Regions from separate parts of the Kitasatospora sp. NBC_01287 genome, predicted to be linked through region 2. Evidence: riboswitches for the same ligand, from Rfam matches in the RefSeq annotation. Region 2 holds a riboswitch; each other region holds the start of a gene.
The links. Region 2 has a riboswitch for cyclic di-AMP ahead of OG455_RS03345 (LysM peptidoglycan-binding domain-containing protein). Riboswitches for the same ligand answer to the same signal wherever they lie in the genome.
Positions count from the first base shown of each region.

Region 1: it holds a riboswitch for cyclic di-AMP, as region 2 does, so the genes downstream of both, OG455_RS35015 (transglycosylase family protein) here and OG455_RS03345 (LysM peptidoglycan-binding domain-containing protein) in region 2, are expected to answer to the same signal.
Region 3: it holds a riboswitch for cyclic di-AMP, as region 2 does, so the genes downstream of both, OG455_RS18350 (M23 family metallopeptidase) here and OG455_RS03345 (LysM peptidoglycan-binding domain-containing protein) in region 2, are expected to answer to the same signal.
Region 4: it holds a riboswitch for cyclic di-AMP, as region 2 does, so the genes downstream of both, OG455_RS29280 (NlpC/P60 family protein) here and OG455_RS03345 (LysM peptidoglycan-binding domain-containing protein) in region 2, are expected to answer to the same signal.

Region 1 covers NZ_JAPEPB010000001.1:8,193,190-8,197,390, reverse strand. Annotated here, with positions in the region: gene OG455_RS35025 (hypothetical protein) at 178-1,182, shown strand; cyclic di-AMP (ydaO/yuaA leader) riboswitch at 1,938-2,101, shown strand; gene OG455_RS35015 (transglycosylase family protein) at 2,109-3,311, shown strand; gene OG455_RS35010 (LacI family DNA-binding transcriptional regulator) at 3,794-4,201, opposite strand, start outside.
Region 2 covers NZ_JAPEPB010000001.1:846,445-850,645, forward strand. Annotated here, with positions in the region: gene OG455_RS03335 (SAM-dependent methyltransferase) at 1-442, opposite strand, end outside; gene OG455_RS03340 (serine hydrolase) at 752-2,131, shown strand; cyclic di-AMP (ydaO/yuaA leader) riboswitch at 2,296-2,493, shown strand; gene OG455_RS03345 (LysM peptidoglycan-binding domain-containing protein) at 2,502-3,398, shown strand; gene OG455_RS03350 (helix-turn-helix domain-containing protein) at 3,689-4,201, shown strand, end outside.
Region 3 covers NZ_JAPEPB010000001.1:4,320,539-4,324,739, forward strand. Annotated here, with positions in the region: gene OG455_RS18340 (GNAT family N-acetyltransferase) at 1-351, opposite strand, end outside; gene OG455_RS18345 (hypothetical protein) at 395-1,363, shown strand; gene OG455_RS18350 (M23 family metallopeptidase) at 1,384-2,292, opposite strand; cyclic di-AMP (ydaO/yuaA leader) riboswitch at 2,305-2,477, opposite strand; gene OG455_RS18355 (YiaA/YiaB family inner membrane protein) at 2,687-2,977, shown strand; gene OG455_RS18360 (alpha/beta fold hydrolase) at 3,155-3,979, shown strand; gene OG455_RS18365 (TetR-like C-terminal domain-containing protein) at 3,979-4,201, shown strand, end outside.
Region 4 covers NZ_JAPEPB010000001.1:6,693,579-6,697,779, reverse strand. Annotated here, with positions in the region: gene OG455_RS29285 (C40 family peptidase) at 1-230, opposite strand, end outside; gene OG455_RS29280 (NlpC/P60 family protein) at 451-1,611, opposite strand; cyclic di-AMP (ydaO/yuaA leader) riboswitch at 1,618-1,785, opposite strand; gene OG455_RS29275 (NlpC/P60 family protein) at 2,049-3,086, opposite strand; gene OG455_RS29270 (NYN domain-containing protein) at 3,253-4,201, opposite strand, start outside.

The sequences.
Region 1 (4,201 bases), 7.3 Mb from region 2:
TGATCAACTTCGCAGCCAAACCCTCACACTCCGTCACATCAGCACCAGGCGGGGAGGGTTTTGCCGCGGCTTGTCCGGGTTGGCGGCCCGCACGGCACCGCCCCCTCCCCTTCTATGACGCGCGAGGAGGCCCGGCCGGATGCGGGGCGATCACGCGCATGTCCTACGATCTCCGGCATGAGCACTGCAGCCATCCCGGGCGCACCACTGCCCGTCCGCACGCCAGGCTCCCGCGCGCGGGGGCGCCACCGTCGGCCCGAGAGGCCGGAGGTGCCGGTCGGCGCACCGGCACTCGTGCTCGCCGTGCCCGCCGTGGCCACCCCGGCCGCGGTCGCGCTGGTGAACGAGCTGGTCTCGGTGATCCGCGGCGAGCAGCCCGGCATCGAGGTCGCCGCCGGCTGGCTGCCCACCGCCCCGGCGGCGGAGCAGGACCCGTACCAGGGCGAGCCGACCGCGAACGCGGACGAGGGCGCCGAACCGAACGAAACGAACGCACACCCGCGGTTCTGGCCGACCGCGACGGTCGAGGGCTTGATCGCCGGCGCCCTGGAGGCCGGCCGCCCGGCCCCGGTGCTGGTGCCGCTGCTGCCCGGCCCGCACGACTACCTGACGGACCTGCACTCCCTGGCCGCCGAAACCGGCGCGCTGCCGACCGAGGCGCTCGGCCCGCACCCGCTGCTGGCGGAGGCGGTGCACGTGCGACTCTCCGAGGCCGGCCTGGCCCGCGCCGACCGCGCCCGACTCTTCGCCATCACCACCGCGGCGGACGGCGTGGTGCTGACCACGGTCGGCGGCCAGGCCGCCGCCGATGCCGCCGGGATCACCGGCGTGCTGCTCGCGGCCCGCCTGGCGGTGCCGGTGGTGGCGGCCGCGCTGGACGTGCCCGGGTCGGTGGCCGCCGCCGTCGAGCACCTGCGGGCCACCGGTTCGCAGCGCCCGGCGCTGGCGCCGCTGGTGATCGGCCCCGAGGTCGAGGAAGAGCTGCTGGTCGCCGCCGCCGAGGAGACCGGCTGCCCGAGCGCCGCCGCACTGGGCGCCTACCCGACGATCGGTCAGCTGATCGCCTCGTCGTACCTGGCCGCTCTGCCCGCCCCGACCGCCGAGGAGGCGGCCGAGCGTGCCGCCGCGGAGCTGGCCGCCGCCGAGCGGGCGCTCGCCGAGGAGGCCGACGCGGGCGAGTGACGCGGTAGGAGAACGCGGCACACACTCAGCAGGACCGCTCCTGGCCCTGTCCACGGTGAACACCGGGGACAGGGCCAGTGGCGTGCCCCCGGGCGGCTGGTCCGCGCTTCCGGCTCCTCGACGAGCGCTCCGACGGGCACTCGACAGCCGCTTGGACGGCGCTCCGACGGGCGCTCGGCAGACGGTCGACAGACGATCGGCGGGCCACCGGCGGGCTACCCCCGCGGCCCCGCCCGGCCCCGCCCGGCCCCGGCGAGGTGGCGAGCAGATGACGAACCGATGACAAGCGGGGGCGTCCACGGCCGCGGCCGAGGGGGCGGCAGGGAGCGGTTCGCGGCGTCGTCCTGACGGAGTGACAGAAGGGGCAAATCGGACATTCAGTTGATGTCGACCTGTCACACCGCCCCGCGCCCCACCGGACTCCCACCCCGCTCGCCGACCCGTCTCCGGCAGTGAATTTCTCTGCTCACCCGGCCGCCGCCGACCCCGCGGAACGGACGGCCCATCAGCGTCCGAGCGCCTGAGGGGCCAGCACCTTCCGTGCCCGGCGGGCCAGTTGCCGACGCCGGGAGCCTCACTCCCCCGACACCCCCTCAGCTGTCACTCCGGGGCGATCTTGAAGCACTCGTGGAGCCGGTGTGATGGCCATCACAGCTGTTTGCGATTTCAACTTATCTCTGTCTAACGTGCTCCCCGTTCGTGGTCACACGGACCCAGCGCGCCGGACGCCTAGTCCTGCCACCGACCGCGCTGGCAGCGCGAAAACGCAGCCACGGCAGGAGCGGGGGAACCAGGTAAGCCGCCCAGGCGCCGGTCTTCGGACCGGTGATCGGGGCTAGGGGTGAAGCCGCGCAGCAGCGCGGCCGGGCAACTCCAGTCCGAATCCGACAGCTCACCTCGCAGGCGTAGGAGAGGATCGCGTCTTTATGCTGCCCACCACCGGCACGACCCGTCCGTCCCGCACCACCCGCCGGGTGATCGCCGCCACCGGTCTGCTGGGCCTCGGCCTGAGCCTGCCGTGCATCACCGCCACCACCGCCTCCGCCGCCTCGGTCTCCACCTGGGACAAGGTCGCCCAGTGCGAGAGCACCGGCGACTGGAGCATCAACACCGGCAACGGCTACTACGGCGGCCTGCAGTTCAGCGCCTCCACCTGGGCCGCCTACGGCGGCACCCAGTACGCCGCGCAGGCCAACCAGGCCACCAAGGACCAGCAGATCGCCGTCGCCGAGAAGGTGCTCGCCGACCAGGGCCCCGGCGCCTGGCCCGTCTGCTCCGTGCAGGCCGGCCTGACCCAGGGCGGCCCCGCCCCGGTCGTCAACACCGGCTCCTCCTCCACCGGCAGCACCAGCACCCCGGCGCCGAGCACCCCCGCCCCCAGCGCCCCGGCGCAGAGCACCCCGGCGCAGAGCGGCTCGACCCAGGGCTCCTCCGACCAGGGCTCCTCGAGCCACGGGAGCTGGGGCCACTGGAACCACTCCCAGGGCGACCAGAGCTACACCGTGCAGGCCGGCGACTGGCTCTCCACCATCGCCAACGCCCACCACGTGGACGGCGGCTGGCAGAAGCTCTACGACCTCAACAAGTCGGTCCTGACCCACGGCCCCGACGTCCTCTACCCGGGCCAGCACCTGTCCCTGGGCGGCTCGCAGGGCACCACCACCTCCGCTCCCGCCAGCACCCCGGCACCGGCACCGGCGCCGGCCCCGGCCGTGCCCGCCCAGACCACCGCCGCCACCAGCAGCGCCACCAGCGCGCCGGCGGCGAGCGGCTCGATGGCCGCGGCGATCAGCTTCGCCGAGTCCCAGGTCGGCCAGGCCTACATCTACGGCGGCACCGGCAACGGCGGCTGGGACTGCTCCGGCCTGACCCAGGCGGCGATGGCCAAGGCCGGGATCTCCATCCCGCGCGTCGCCGCCGACCAGGCCGCCGCCAGCACCCCGGTGTCGATGAACAGCCTGCAGCCGGGCGACCTGCTGTTCTGGTCGAACAACGGCCAGGACTCGGGCGTCTACCACGTCGCCATCTACGTGGGCAACGGCCAGTTCGTCGAGGCCGCCAACCCGAGCGCGGGCGTGAAGTACGAGACCATCGCCAACTACGCCCCGGACTTCGCCGGCCGGGTCTGATCCAGCCGGCGCGCGCGTAGTGAAGTACGCGTGGTGACCGACGCGTAGTGAAGTACGCGATGCCGTGGACGTAGTGAAGTACGCACACGGACGGACATGTGCCGATCGGCCCCGCCGATCGCAACCGCAGGGCAGCCAAGAGGGCCGTCTCCCCCCAGGGGAGACGGCCCTCGGGCGTGCCGGTGCGTGCCGCGGCCCGCACCGACCGCGAAGGGGACCCGCGGCCGTGGTGGACAGCACGCCGGACACCGACGGCTGACCCGCCCGCCCGGCACGCGCGTACGCAGCACTCGGCACGCAGCACGGCACGGCGCCGCGGGTCCGCTCGGAACCCGCGGCGCCGTGCCGTCGTGAGTGCTGTGCCGTCGTGAGTGCTGTGCTGTCGCGAGTGCTGTGCCGTCGTGAGTGCTGTGCCGTCGCGAGTGCTGTGCGGTGCCACCGTGCCGCGCCGCGCCGCCCGGTGGCGGCGCCCGTGCGGCCGGCTACTCCCCGCGGTGCGCGCGGGCCCCCGTGGAGCCGCGCACCACCAGCTCGGGCTGGAACATGAACTCGGCGCGCTGGCCCGACTCCCCGCCGACCTCCTCCAGCAGCGCGTCCACCGCCGCGATGGCCATCGCCTCGACGGGCTGGCGGATGGTGGTGAGCGGCGGGTCGGTGAAGGCCATCAGCGGCGAGTCGTCGAAGCCGACCACCGAGACGTCGCCGGGCACGCTCAGGCCGCGCTGACGCACCGCGCGGATCGCGCCGAGCGCCATCAGGTCGCTGCCGCAGATGATCGCGGTGCAGCCTCGGTCCAGCAGCACACCGGCGGCCGCGTGACCGCCCTCGACGGTGAAGAGGGTGTGGTGCACCAACTCCTCGACCTGCTCGGCCCCGAGCCCGAGCACCGA
Region 2 (4,201 bases):
ACTCGCGCAGCTCCGGACGCTCGAAGAGCTCGTCCAGGTCGCGGACATCCCCGGTCAGCACCGTGGTCGTGCGGTTGTCGGAGAGCAGCGCGCGGCCGTGCGTGAGCACGATCGGGTCGTTGTCCACGTAGACCACCCGGGCCAGCGGGTCGACGTCCTGCGCCACCTGGTGGACGTTGCCGGGCGAGGGCAGGCCCGCGCCGATGTCGATGAACTGCCGGATCCCGGCCCGCGCGACCAGCTGCACCGCCCGGCGCAGGAAGGCGCGGTTCTCCCGGGCGGCGGCCGGGATGTCCGCCGAGACGCTGATCGCGTGCTCGGCCGCCTCCCGGTCCGGCGGGAAGTTGTCCTTGCCACCGAGCCAGTAGTCGTAGATCCGGGCAGGGTGCGGGCGGCTTGTCTGAAGATCCGTCAGATCGCTGCCTTGATCGGACTGCTGCACCGTCTCCCCCTTGCGCCGGGCCCGCCTGCCGGGCGGCCGGGTGCAGCATAGCGGGCGTTCGAACAGCGGCGGGGGCAGGGGCGGGGCGACCATGGACGGGGGCGCGCGGCGCGGTCGGTGGCGGGCGCGCGGCGCGGTCGAACGAGTCGGATTTAATGCCGCGCAACGTCGGGTCGGCCCCGGTAAGGTCGAGCGGTCCAGCGCGTGCCGCTGCCCCCGTCCCAGCTGCGAATGCGAGTTCAGATGACCGACCCGGCCGCCGAGTTGCCCTTCAACGAGCAGCGAGCCGACGAGCTGTCACCCCCTGCCCTGACCGCACCCGAACTCCTGCCCGGGACCCGACGGGCACTGCTGCGCCGCGTCGCCGTCGGCCAGGCGCAGGGCCGAACCCCTTCCCTGGCCGCCGCGGTGGTTCGCGGCGGCCACCTGGTGTGGACCGGCGCCCGCAGCATGATCGAGGGTCACGCACCGGACGAGAACGTCCAGTACCGGATCGGCTCGATCACCAAGACCTTCGTCGCGGTCCTGGTCATGCGGCTGCGCGACGAAGGCCTGATCGACCTGGCCGACCCGTTGGAGCAGCACCTGCCCGACACCGCCGCAGGCGGCGCCACCATCCGCCAACTGCTCAGCCACACCAGCGGTCTGGCCGCCGAGACGCCCGGCCCCTGGTGGGAGCGCACCGCCGGCGAGCTGCGCCCCGAGCTGGGCCACCTGCTGGAGGACCAGCCGTTCCGGCACGCCACCGGCGAACGCTTCCACTACTCCAACACCGGCTACGCACTGCTCGGCGCACTGGTGGCCAAGGTCCGCGGCCTGCCCTGGGGCGAGGCGCTGCGCCAGGAGGTGCTGGAGCCGCTCGGCCTGACCCGCACCACGCTGCTGCCGCAGGCCCCGCACGCGGGCGGCTTCGCGGTGCACCCGTGGGCGGACGTGATGCTCCCCGAGCCGCTCACCGACACCGCCCTGATGGCACCGGCCGGCCAGCTCTGGTCCACCACCGCCGACCTCGCCCGCTGGGCCTCGTTCCTGGCCGGCACCGCCGCGGGCGGCGCCGAGAAGGTGCTCGCCCCCGCCACGCTCGCCGAGATGCGCCTGCCGGCCGGCGCGCCGGAGGGCGACTGGACCGCCTGCTACGGGCTCGGGCTGCAGCTGCTGCGCCGGGACGGCCGGCTGCTGATCGGCCACGGCGGTTCGATGCCCGGCTTCCTGGCCGGCCTCTGGCTGAGCCCGGAGGACGATGTGGCGGCCGTCACGCTCACCAACGTGACGGCCAGCGCGGCGGTCTGGGACGTGGCCATCGACCTGGTCGCCATCGTTGCCGAGCGCGAACCGCGCATCCCCGAGCCCTGGCGCCCGTTCACCGACGCCGATCCGGAGCTGCTCGCGCTGACCGGGCCCTGGTACTGGGGGCCCACCGCGCTGGCCCTGCACCTGCGGGCGGGCCAGGTCCTGGAACTCACCGCGCTCGGCAGCCAGGCGCGCAGCTCGGCCTTCCAGCCGGAGTCCGACGGCACCTGGATCGGCCTGGAGGGCTACTACGCCGGGGAGACGCTGCGCGTCGTGCGGGCCGACGACGGCTCGGTCAGCCACCTCGACCTGGGCAGCTTCGTGCTGACCCGCACCCCCTACGACCCGGCCGGGGCCGTGCCGGGCGGCGTCGACCCACTGGGCTGGCACGCGGGCTGACGGATTATCAAATCACGGGGAGATAACGGCCCCGCTTTGTGAAGGGAATCACGCGGGAATCGGAAAGCCTGTCGCGAAGCCGAACATGAGACACCTCACATCGGCTTGTGATAGGACCTTCGACCCGCTTACGGTGCATCTCGTTCGTCTTCACACGAACCCCGCTCTCCGGAACGCCGAATCCTGCCGCCGGACGGAGCGGGCACGTGCATCCAAAGCACCACGGCAGGGGCGGGGGACCCAAGGTAAGTCGTCCCACCCGGATTTCTCCGGGTGGGACTTGGGGTGAAGCCGCGCATTGCGCGGCCGGGCAACTCCAGCCCGAATCCGACAGCTCACCTCGCAGGCGTGGGAGAGGAAACGCTTTTTCATGCTGTCCGTCAACGGTCGCTCCAGCCTGCCCAGCCGCGCCACCATCAAGCGCGCCGTCGCCATCGCCGTCGTCGCCGGTGTCGGCGCCGGCCTGCCCGTGATCGCCGCCACCGGCGCCAGCGCGGCCCCGCTCCACCAGGGCGGCTACGGCCACCACCACGGTGCCGGCCACGCCTACACCGCTCCCCAGGCCGCCACCCACCAGCAGGCTCCGGTCCAGCGGACCTCCGCCCCGGCCCCGGCCGCGCCCGCCGCTGCCGCGCAGGCCACCCCGGCCCCCGCCGCCGCGCCGGCCGGCTACACCGTGGCGAGCGGCGACTGGCTCTCCAAGATCGCCACCACCCACAACGTCCAGGGCGGCTGGCAGAAGCTGTACGACCTGAACAAGTCCGTGCTGAACCAGGGTCCGGACGTGCTCTACCCCGGCCAGCACCTGGTGCTGGGCGACGCCCAGGCCGCCGCTGCCCCGCAGGCCGCCCCGGCCCCGGCCGCCGCCGCGCCCGCCAAGCAGCAGAGCGCCCCGGCCGCGCCGAGCACCAGCACCAGCACCCAGGCCGCCGCTCCGGCCGCGCCCGCCGCCGCCGTCACGGCCCCGACCGACAACAGCCCGGGCTCGCTGCAGGCGCTCGCCGCCTCCATCGTCCCGGCCGACCAGCTGGCGTCGTTCGACCAGATCATCACCCACGAGAGCGGCTGGAACGTCACCGCCACCAACCCGAGCTCCGGCGCCTACGGCCTGCCGCAGGCCCTGCCCGGCAACAAGATGGCATCGGCCGGTTCCGACTGGGCGACCAACCCCGCCACCCAGCTCAAGTGGGCGCTGCAGTACATGAACACCACGTACGGCAGCCCGAACCAGGCGTGGGCCTTCTGGCAGACCCACTCGGCGTACTGATCACTCCGGTGATCACCAGCCGCAGCTGAACCGCCCGGCCGGTCGACAGGTCCTCCACCTGCCGACCGGCCGGCGGCTTTTCGGCGGCCACTGCTCGGCGGCCACTGCTCGGTGTCGGCCGCTCGGCGTCGGCTCCCGGCGCCGGATCTGCGGGGGTCGGATCTGCGGGGGTGGACCCTCGGCATCGGATCTGCGGTATCCCGATCCGGGATGCCGGGAGGACCCCATCACAGCCGGTAACCTGTCGATGACAGAACCGGTAGATCCGACAGGCCGTCATGGGGTTACGCATGGACCGGCTTCCGCCGACGGGGCATCCCGTCCACCCGTCCGCCGCCCCGCAGCCGGAGTTCGGCGCCGAGCTGCGCCGTCTTCGGACCGAGCGCGGCCTCTCGCTCAGCGCGCTCTCCCGACTGCTGCACTACAGCAAGGGCTATCTCAGCAAGATCGAGAACGGCGGCAAGCCGGCCGGCCCCGATCTGGCCCGCCGCTGCGACGCGCTGCTGGACGCCCAGGGCGCACTGCTGCGCCTCGCCGACCCCGTGGCCGACGCCGAGGTCGCACCCACCGTGCCGGTGCCCCCCGTGCCGATGCACCCCGTGCCGGTGCCCCCCGCGCCGGTGCCCCCCGCGCCGATGGTCCTCGTGCCCGGGGCGCCCTCCGGGGCGGTGCCGGCCGAGCCCGACCTCCCCTGCCCGTACTTGGGCCTGGCCGCCTTCGGGCCACAGGACGCCCGCTGGTTCGCCGGTCGCGCGAGCGCGCTGGCAGCCCTGCTCGACCGGCTGGCCGAGCGTGCGGGCCAC
Region 3 (4,201 bases), 3.5 Mb from region 2:
GGTGGCGTAGCCGCGGCCCCAGGCGTCCCGGCGCAGCGCGTAGCCGATGAAGGCCGCACGCTGACTCTCCACGCCCTCCACGCCGAGCACCGCGTTGCCCAGCGGCACCGCGTCCTCGCCCTCCTCGGTCAGCGTGACGGCCAGCCGGTAGACGGTGCGCGGGTGGTTCTCCGCCTCCTCCAGGTAGAGGGCCACCTGGTCGGCGCAGTCCTCCCGGTCCCGCGGCTCGAAGGGCAGGAAGCGGGCGGTCTCGGGATCGCCGAAGATCGCGTGCAGGGCGTCGATGTCGCGCGGCACGTGGTGGAACTCGCGGATGGTCAGCCGCGGTCCGGTGAGCAGGACGGGGTGCATGGCAGGTACGGTAGTGCGCCCGCGAGCGGTTACCGTACCTGCCATGGACCAGGAAGACCTGCGGCTCGCACCCCGACCGCACACCGCTGAGCTGCTGCGATGGGCCCAGGAGCAGGGCCTCGAACCGGTCCCCGCGGCAGCGGTGGACGCGGTGCTGACACTGCTCGAACTGGGTGACGCCCAGCTGCGCGAGGGCTTCCCCGTGCTGACCTCGGACCTGCTCCAGGAGCTGCTGTACGAGCGGATCCACCTCTACGTCCAGCCGCCCGCCGAGCAGTCCCCGTTGGCCTACGGCGCGGCGGTACGGCTGCTGATCGACCATCAGCGGGCCGCCAAGCGGCTCAACGCCAAGCGGCAGCAGCGCCTGCGCGAGGAGGCCGACTGGCAGGGCGAGCTGCTGGCCGGGCTGCTGCGCCAGCCGCACCTGCTCACCTGGCCCCGGCTCTACACCCTGCTGCTGCGCGAGGCGGGAGTGGCCGCCGCCGGGCCGGACGCCGTGCGGGCCTGGCTGGACGGCTTCCGGGCGCTGCCCGAGCAGGACCGGATCGAGGCGTTCGCACAGCTGGCCGACCTCGACCAGCCCGAGGGCGCGGCCGGCTGGACCGAGGGCGTGCTGCTGTCGATCGGGATGGCCACCGACGGCGCCCGGCTGCTGGTCGAGAACCGCCTGATGCAGCGCAGCTACCGCAACCTGGCCGGGCGCACCGCGCTGGGCCTGCCGATGCCACCCGAACTGGCCGGCGACTTCCCGGCCTTCGAGGCGGCGGTGCAGGCCGAGGCGTTGCGGCTGCTCGGCGAGTGGACCGTTCCCGGCCTGCCCGCGCTGCTGCTGACCGAGTACCAGGACCTGGCCCCGGAGCCGGGGGCCGCCGAGGTGGACGGCTACATCGTCAAGCGCGGGCTGGTGGACCTGCCGGACCTCGGTGACTGGCCGGGGGCGGCGGACACCACCGAGCAGCCGGACACCGCGCCGTGGCCGGACACCACGGAGCCGCCCGACGCCACGGGGTGACGCCGGGCGGCAGCCGGACGCTACGGGGTGACGCCGTGGGCGTGCAGCCAGCCGGCCGCCTCGACCGGGGCGCCGCCACCGGGGCGGACCTCCAGGCGCAGGCGCGGTCCGGCGGGGCCCGCGCCGGGCGGGGCGGCCATGGTGCCGGTGGCGCCGACCGTACCGAGCACCGCGCCCTGCGCGAGCGGGCCCGCCGGGACGGCGATCGTGGCGAGGTGGCAGTACCAGAGCTCGGTGCCGTCCGGCAGGGTCTGGATCACCCGGTAGCCGTAGGCGCCGGACCAGCCCGCCGAGCTGACCTGCCCGCCGGCCACCGCGGTGACCGGGGTGCCGGCTGGGGCGGCGAAGTCGAGACCGGTGTGCAGCTGCGCCCAGTGCCCGCCGGCCTGGCCGAGCGCGCTCAACGTGTACTTGGTCAGCGGCAGTTGGACGTCAGCCGGCTGGGGCACCGCCAGGGCCGGAGCCTCGGCGGACGGCTCGGCCCGGGGTGCGGCGGCCTCGGCGTCGGCGGCGGCGGGCGCCTGCCGGACCTGGACGGCCTGCTGCGCGGCCCGCTTGGCGGCCGCCTCGTTGGCCGCCTCCAGGCGCGCGGCCTCCTCCGTGGCGGTGCGGCTGTCCGCCTGCTGCTGGATCCGCGCGGCCAGGGCCAGGCCGGGGTCGGCGGCACCGTCCGTGGCGGCCGGCGTCCCGTCCGGGGCGGCGATCGGAGCGGCGGGCGCCGGGTTCGGGGTGGCAGCGGCGGCCGCGCCGGCGGTCAGCCCGGTGGCGCCGAGCGCGGCGGCCATCGCGGTGACACCGAGGGCTGGAGCACCGACCCGCGCCTGGCGGGGCACCCGGTGCCGGGCGGCCTCCGCCGTCATGCCGGGGTGGTCGAGCAGTCCGGTACCGCTCGCCTCGAGGCGGCTCTCCGGGGGGTGCGTCAACGCCACGGGGGCGCGCTCCTTTCCTTCCCTCGCGCCTACCGGGTTAGCTGACGGGTTCGGAGCAGGAAGGTCTCCTACGGTCCGACCTGGGCGCTTACAGCCTGGGTCGAGCCGATTCACCCCAAGGAACGTGGTTCCCCGGCTCCCGGCCCGGCCCGTGGGCCGAGTCCTGGATTAGGCGACGGCGCACGGTGCCGTTTCGGGTACGGCGTTGCCGACCGCGCTGCGTTATCAAACGTTAATCCCAGGAGGCCGTGATTCCAAGCCCGCTCCGATCGGATTGTCACACTCATTGAGCGTCATGCTCCCGTCATAACAGGAGCCTCGGACCCACTCGCCGAGCGCCGATCTGAGTAGCCGTACTCATGTGCCGAACACGGGAGTTGGCAATCCTTCGGGTATGACTTCCTCGGTACAGCCGCGGACCACGTCCGCCTATTACCTCCAGGCGATCCTCTCCTTCGCGCTCTCCCTCGGCGGGCTCTCGGTCGGAATCGCCTGTCTCCCGGTGAGCTCCTGGATGCGCGCCTTCCTCGCCCTCGGCCTGCTCTACGCGACCACCTCCGCCTTCACGCTGGCCAAAGTGGTCCGCGACCGTCAGGAGGCCGGCGAGATCGTCACCCGGGTCGACCAGGCCCGACTGGAGAAGCTGCTCGCCGAGCACGACCCGTTCCGGGCCGACGGCCTCTGAGGGCGCGGGCGGGCGAGGAGACGCAGGGGCGCGGGCAGGCGGGGCGCGGACAGGTGGGGCGAGGGCAGGCGGACGCGGGCGCGGGCAGAACTTGACGGCTAAGGCTATTAGCCATAGCTTTGTGGGTGTCGGCAAGGGGCCGGCGCCCACCGCACGCCGGACCAGGAGGTCCACCCCATGAACGCCACCACCACCCCGCAGACCCAGTACCTGCAGCTCCCCGGCGGCACCATCGCCTTCGACGACACCGCGGGCCCGGGCACCCCGGTCGTGCTGCTGCCCGGGATGCTCGACTCCCGCGCCGCCTACCGGCACCTGCGGCCGCTGCTCACCGCCGCGGGGCACCGGGTGATCACCATGGACCTCCGGGGCTTCGGCGAGTCCTCCATCACCTGGGACGACTACTCCCCCGCCGCGGTCGCCACCGACGTGGTCGCGCTGCTGGCCCACCTGGACCTCACGCGGGCCACCCTGGTCGGCCAGTCCTACACCGGCGCCACCGCGGTGCGGGCCGCCACGCTGGCGCCGGAGCGGGTGGCCGGGGTCGTCCTGCTGGACGCCTTCGTCGAGCAGCCGGCCCCCGGCCTGCTGACCCGCGCCATGGTCCACCTGCTCGGCTCCGTGGTGATCGCCTTCCCGAAGGCCTGGGGCTACTACCTGAACAAGATGGCCATGCCGACCACCAAGCCCGCCGACCACGAGCGGTACGTGGCCGGCCTGGTGGCCGCGCTGCGCACCCCGGGCCGGCGCCGGGCCACCCGCGGCCAGGTCCGCGGCGACGCCGGCCCGACCGGTTGGGCCGAGGAGCTGCGCTGCCCGGTGCTGGTGGTGATGGGCAGCAAGGACCCCGACTTCCCGAACCCGGAAATGGTCGCGGACCGTCAAGCCAGTGTGATGAACGCCCGTAAGGTGATGATCGACGGTGCCGGGCACTACCCGATGGCGGACTACCCGCAGGCCACCGCCGACGCCCTGCTCCCCTTCTTCGCCGAGGTGGCCTGATGCCCCGCGCCGGACTCACCCCCGACCTGGTGGTCGACCACGCGCTCGCACTGATCGACGCCGAGGGCCCCGAGGCCCTGACCCTGGCGGGCGTGGCCCTGCGAGCCAAGGTGGCCGCCCCCTCGCTCTACAAGCACGTGCCCGGCGGCCTGGGCGGACTGCGCCGGCTGGTCGGCATCCGGGTCACCGCCGACCTGGGGGCCCGGCTGGAGCAGGCCATCA
Region 4 (4,201 bases), 5.8 Mb from region 2:
GTCTCGGTCTGCAGGCGCTTGGCGTCCTCCTCGGCGGCGTTGGACTTCTCGGAGGCCTGCTCGGCCTCCGCGTAGAGCTGGTCCACCTGCGCCTTGACGTCCTTCTTGTCCGGCTTGGCCGGCGCGCCCTGCGCGGTGGCCGTCATCGCCAGGGCGGTGGTGGCGGCGGCGGTGACCGCCAGCACCCGGGCGAATCGGCGCGCGGTGCCCGACGGGGGTGTGATCGCCATCGGCTGACGACTCCAATCGCCGTGAGAGCTCGGGGTGAGCCCTCGGAGGAGCTGAGGTCCGAGCGCAGACGTTAGCGAGTCAGGACGGATGAGTCCAAACCCCCACCGATACGAATATTTGATCCACAATCGGACACCAGAACGCCGAAAGCCCGGCCTCCGTGCTGGAGACCGGGCCTGGGTGACGCCCCGCCAGGGACGTCGGGTACGTCAGGAGCCGTCAGGGGCGGACGATCGCCTCGATCCCCATCACGGTGGCCGACTCGTACTTGACGTTCTCACCGGCACGCGGCGCGTGGATCATCACACCGCCACCCACGTACATGCCGACGTGGCCGTAGTTGTTGAAGATCAGCAGGTCGCCCGGCTGCGCGTTGGCGATGTTGGTGCCCTCGTTGGTGCCGCTCGCGGCCTGCTCCTCGGAGGTGCGCGGCAGCGAGACCCCGGCCTGCGCGTAGGCCCACTGCATCAGGCCCGAGCAGTCGAAGGTGCTGGGACCCTCGGTGCCGTACTTGTACGGCGAGCCGAGCTTGCTCTCGGCGGCGGCGATCGCGGCGGCGGCGGCCGAGCTGCCGGTGGTCGGCGCGGCAGGCGCGGCCGGTGCGGTGGCCGTGCCGGAGGAGCTGCCCAGGTCGGTGCGGGAGGAGTCGCGCGAGGCGGCGGCCTGGGCGTCGGACTGCGCCTTGGCGGCAGCGGCCGCCTTCGCCTGCGCGGCGGCCTGGTCGGCGGCGGCCTTGGCGGCGGCGTCGGCCTTCGCCTGCGCGGCGGCCATCTGCTGGCGCTGCTGCTCGGTGAGCGAGTTGAGCAGGCTCTGGGCCTGCGCCAGCTTGGCCTGGATGGTCGCCTTGGCCGTCTTCAGCTGCTGGGTGGTGGCGTCCAGGGCGGCGAGCTTGGTCTGCGCGTCGGACTTGGACTGGTCGAGCACCCGCTCATCGCCCTGCAACTCCTTCAGCGTCTCCGCCTGGGTGCTGTTGAGCTGGCTGATCGAACTGGCCTGGGTGAGGAAGCTGTCCGGATTGGACGAGAGCATCATCTGGACGGTCGGCGATATGCCGTTGTTGGCGTACTGGTCGGCGGCCACCGAGGCCAGCCCGGCCTGCAGGTTGGTCACCTGGTCCTGCTGCCGCGCCACCTGGTCCTGCAGGTCGCCGACCTGCTTCTGCAGCGTCTGCTGCTGGGCCTGGGCCCCGTCGTACTGCTCGGTGGCCTGCTCCGCCTGGTTGTTCAGATCGTCGACCTGGGACTTGACCTGGTCGAGCGAGGGCGCCGGGTCGGCGTGCGCCGCGCCCTGCGAGGAGAGCGCCATGGCGGTCGCGGCGGCGGCGGTCAGGATCGACGCGCGGGTACGACCGACGGGCTTGGGACGACGATGGGACGCCACGAATCCTTCTTCCCTCGAACCGCCTACCGGGTGAGCTGACGGGTTCGGGCTGGAAGAGATGCCCTACGACGCCTCACCGGCCCGTGGCCGACCTGGCGCCGATTCACCCCGAGGAACGTGGTTCCCCGGCTCCGGTCCGCAGCCTTCCCGAAGGAGATCCGTCGGGCAGTCAACTGCCCGTGCTGCTTTCCAGACTCGGCGGTGCCCGCGCCGTCACCCGGGTCGGGTGATCACCATCGCGTGGGTCTGATTGCCGACCCTAGTAACAAATCTGTGATCCGTTCAAATCCTTGTCGGAAAAACCCGGAAACTTTGACTCTCCGTGCTAGGGGGATCACCGGCAAGTGATCACACGGTGCACGAAGAAGTGTCCCCCGTCACACGCGAAGGGTGACGGGGGATCAGCAGTGCGCCCGGCACGGCGGGGCGACGGTGGGTCAGGGCCGGCGGATCGTGTTGATCTGACCGATCGAGACGGCGTCGGCGATCCGGACCACGTCACCGGTGTGCGGCGCGTGCACGGCCTTGCCGTTGCCGATGTACATGGCCACGTGGTGCCGGTCGCTGCCGTAGATGATCAGGTCGCCGGGCTGCGCGTTGGCGATGTTGGTGCCCACGTTGGCGCCCACCGTGGCCTGCTCCTGCGAGGTGCGCGGCAGCGAGACGCCGGCCTGCGCGTAGGCCCACTGCATCAGGCCCGAGCAGTCGAAGGTGGTGGTGCCGGTGGCGCCCCAGACGTAGGAGTCGCCGAGCCGGCTGAGCGCCTCCTGGACGGCCTGGCCCGCGTAGCCGGAGGCCGGCGGCAGGTCCAGGGTGCTGAGGTCGGTGCGGGCGCTGCTGCGCGAGGCGCGGTCCTGGGCGGCGAGCTGGGCCCGCTGCGAGGCGCTCAGCGAGTTGAGCAGCTTCTGCGCGGCGGCCAGCTTGGCCTGCACGTCCGCCTTGGCCTGGTTCAGCTCCTGGGTGGCCGAGTCCAACTGGGCCAGCGTGTCGGCCGCTTCCTTCTTCTCCTGGTCGAGGTTGCGCTCCTGGCTCTGCACGGACCTCAGCGCGTTCGCCTCGGTGCTGGAGGCCACCTGCATGCTGGACGCCTGGTCCAGGTAGGCGCTCGGGTTGGAGTTGAGCATCAGCTGGACGGACGGATCGATCCCGCCGTTCTGGTACTGGTCGGCCGCCACCCCGGCCAGGCCGGTCTGCAGCTGGGTCACCTGGTCCTGGGAGCGCGCCACCTGGTCCTGCAGCTGGGAGGCCTGCTGGCGCAGCTCGTCGCCGCGCTCCTTGGCGCCGTCGTACTTCTCGGCCGCCGCTTCCTGCTGGTTGTTCAGGTCGTCGATCTGCGCCTTGACCTGGTCGATCGTGGGCGCCGGATCAGCCCAGGCCCCACTCTGCGAGGAGAGTGCGACCGCGGTCGCCGCAGCGGCGGTGAGCACGGAGATCCGCGCGCGGCTCGACTGCTTGGGACGGCGGTGGGACGCCAAGGGACTGCTCCTTCTTCTACCGGTCTCACCCGAACGGATGAGTGGCCGGAAAAATAGGTTTGACGCCAGACCCTAGTGAACATCAGATCCCCGCGCCACTCCCCCGTGGTCACCAACCACCTGTCACCCGCAGGTGTTCACCTGGTCTTCACCAGCTGAGCGCTGGTCAACTGCGCGCCAGCCGGTTCAGCAGCAGCACCGAGGCGACCGGGCGCGCACCGGCCTTCCGCACGCCGTCGGCCACCTCCCGGTCGGCCGAGACCACCACCACCGGACGGCCCTGCGGCTCGGCCCGCACCAGCTGCCGGATCAGCTCGTCGGCGGTCTGCCCGGTCCGGCTGAACCGCACCCGCACCCCGCGCGGCGGTGCCATGATCACCGGCACGTCCAGGTCCTGGCCGTCGAAGACGCAGGTCACCTCGGCCTGGGTGCGCTGCGCCAGCATCGCGAGCCCGCCCAGCAGCCGCATCCGCTGCTGCTCCAGCGGCAGTGTCGGATAGCCGGTCTTGGTCACGTTGTAGCCGTCCACCACCAGGTGGACCTGCGGGATCGCCAACAGCTGGTCGAGCAGCGCCGGGTCGTCCTCGGCCAGCCCGCGCCGGGCCACGTCGTGCGGCGAGGCCGAGCCCGGGACCACCGCGTCCACCAGGTCGGCCGGGTGCAGTTGGGTGACCGGCAGCGCCAGCTCGCGCTGCAGGCCCTGGGCCGACTGCAGCACCGTGTCGAGCAGCAGCCGCAGCCGCATGTCCTCCACACTGCGCCCCTCGCGGGCCGAGCGGCGCCCGGCCTCCAGCGCGGTCTCCAGCTCGGCCACCCGGTGCTTGAGCCGCCGGGCCTCGCTCTCGGCGGCGCCGCGCTCGGTGGCGGCGGCCCCGGCGGCGGCGGTCAGCTCGGCCTGCAGCTTGCGGCTCTCGGCCTGGGCCCGGCGGGTGTCGCTCTCCAGCCCGCGCAACTTCTTGCGCAGCGCCTCCAACTCCTTGCGGGTGCCCTCGGCCTCCGCGCGCTGGCGCTCCAGGTCGGCACGGGCCGCCGCGCGGGTGGCGGTCAGCTCCTCCTGGAGCTTCTCCACCAGTCGGGCCGACTCGGCGGCCGCGTCCTCGGCACCGGCCCGCTCG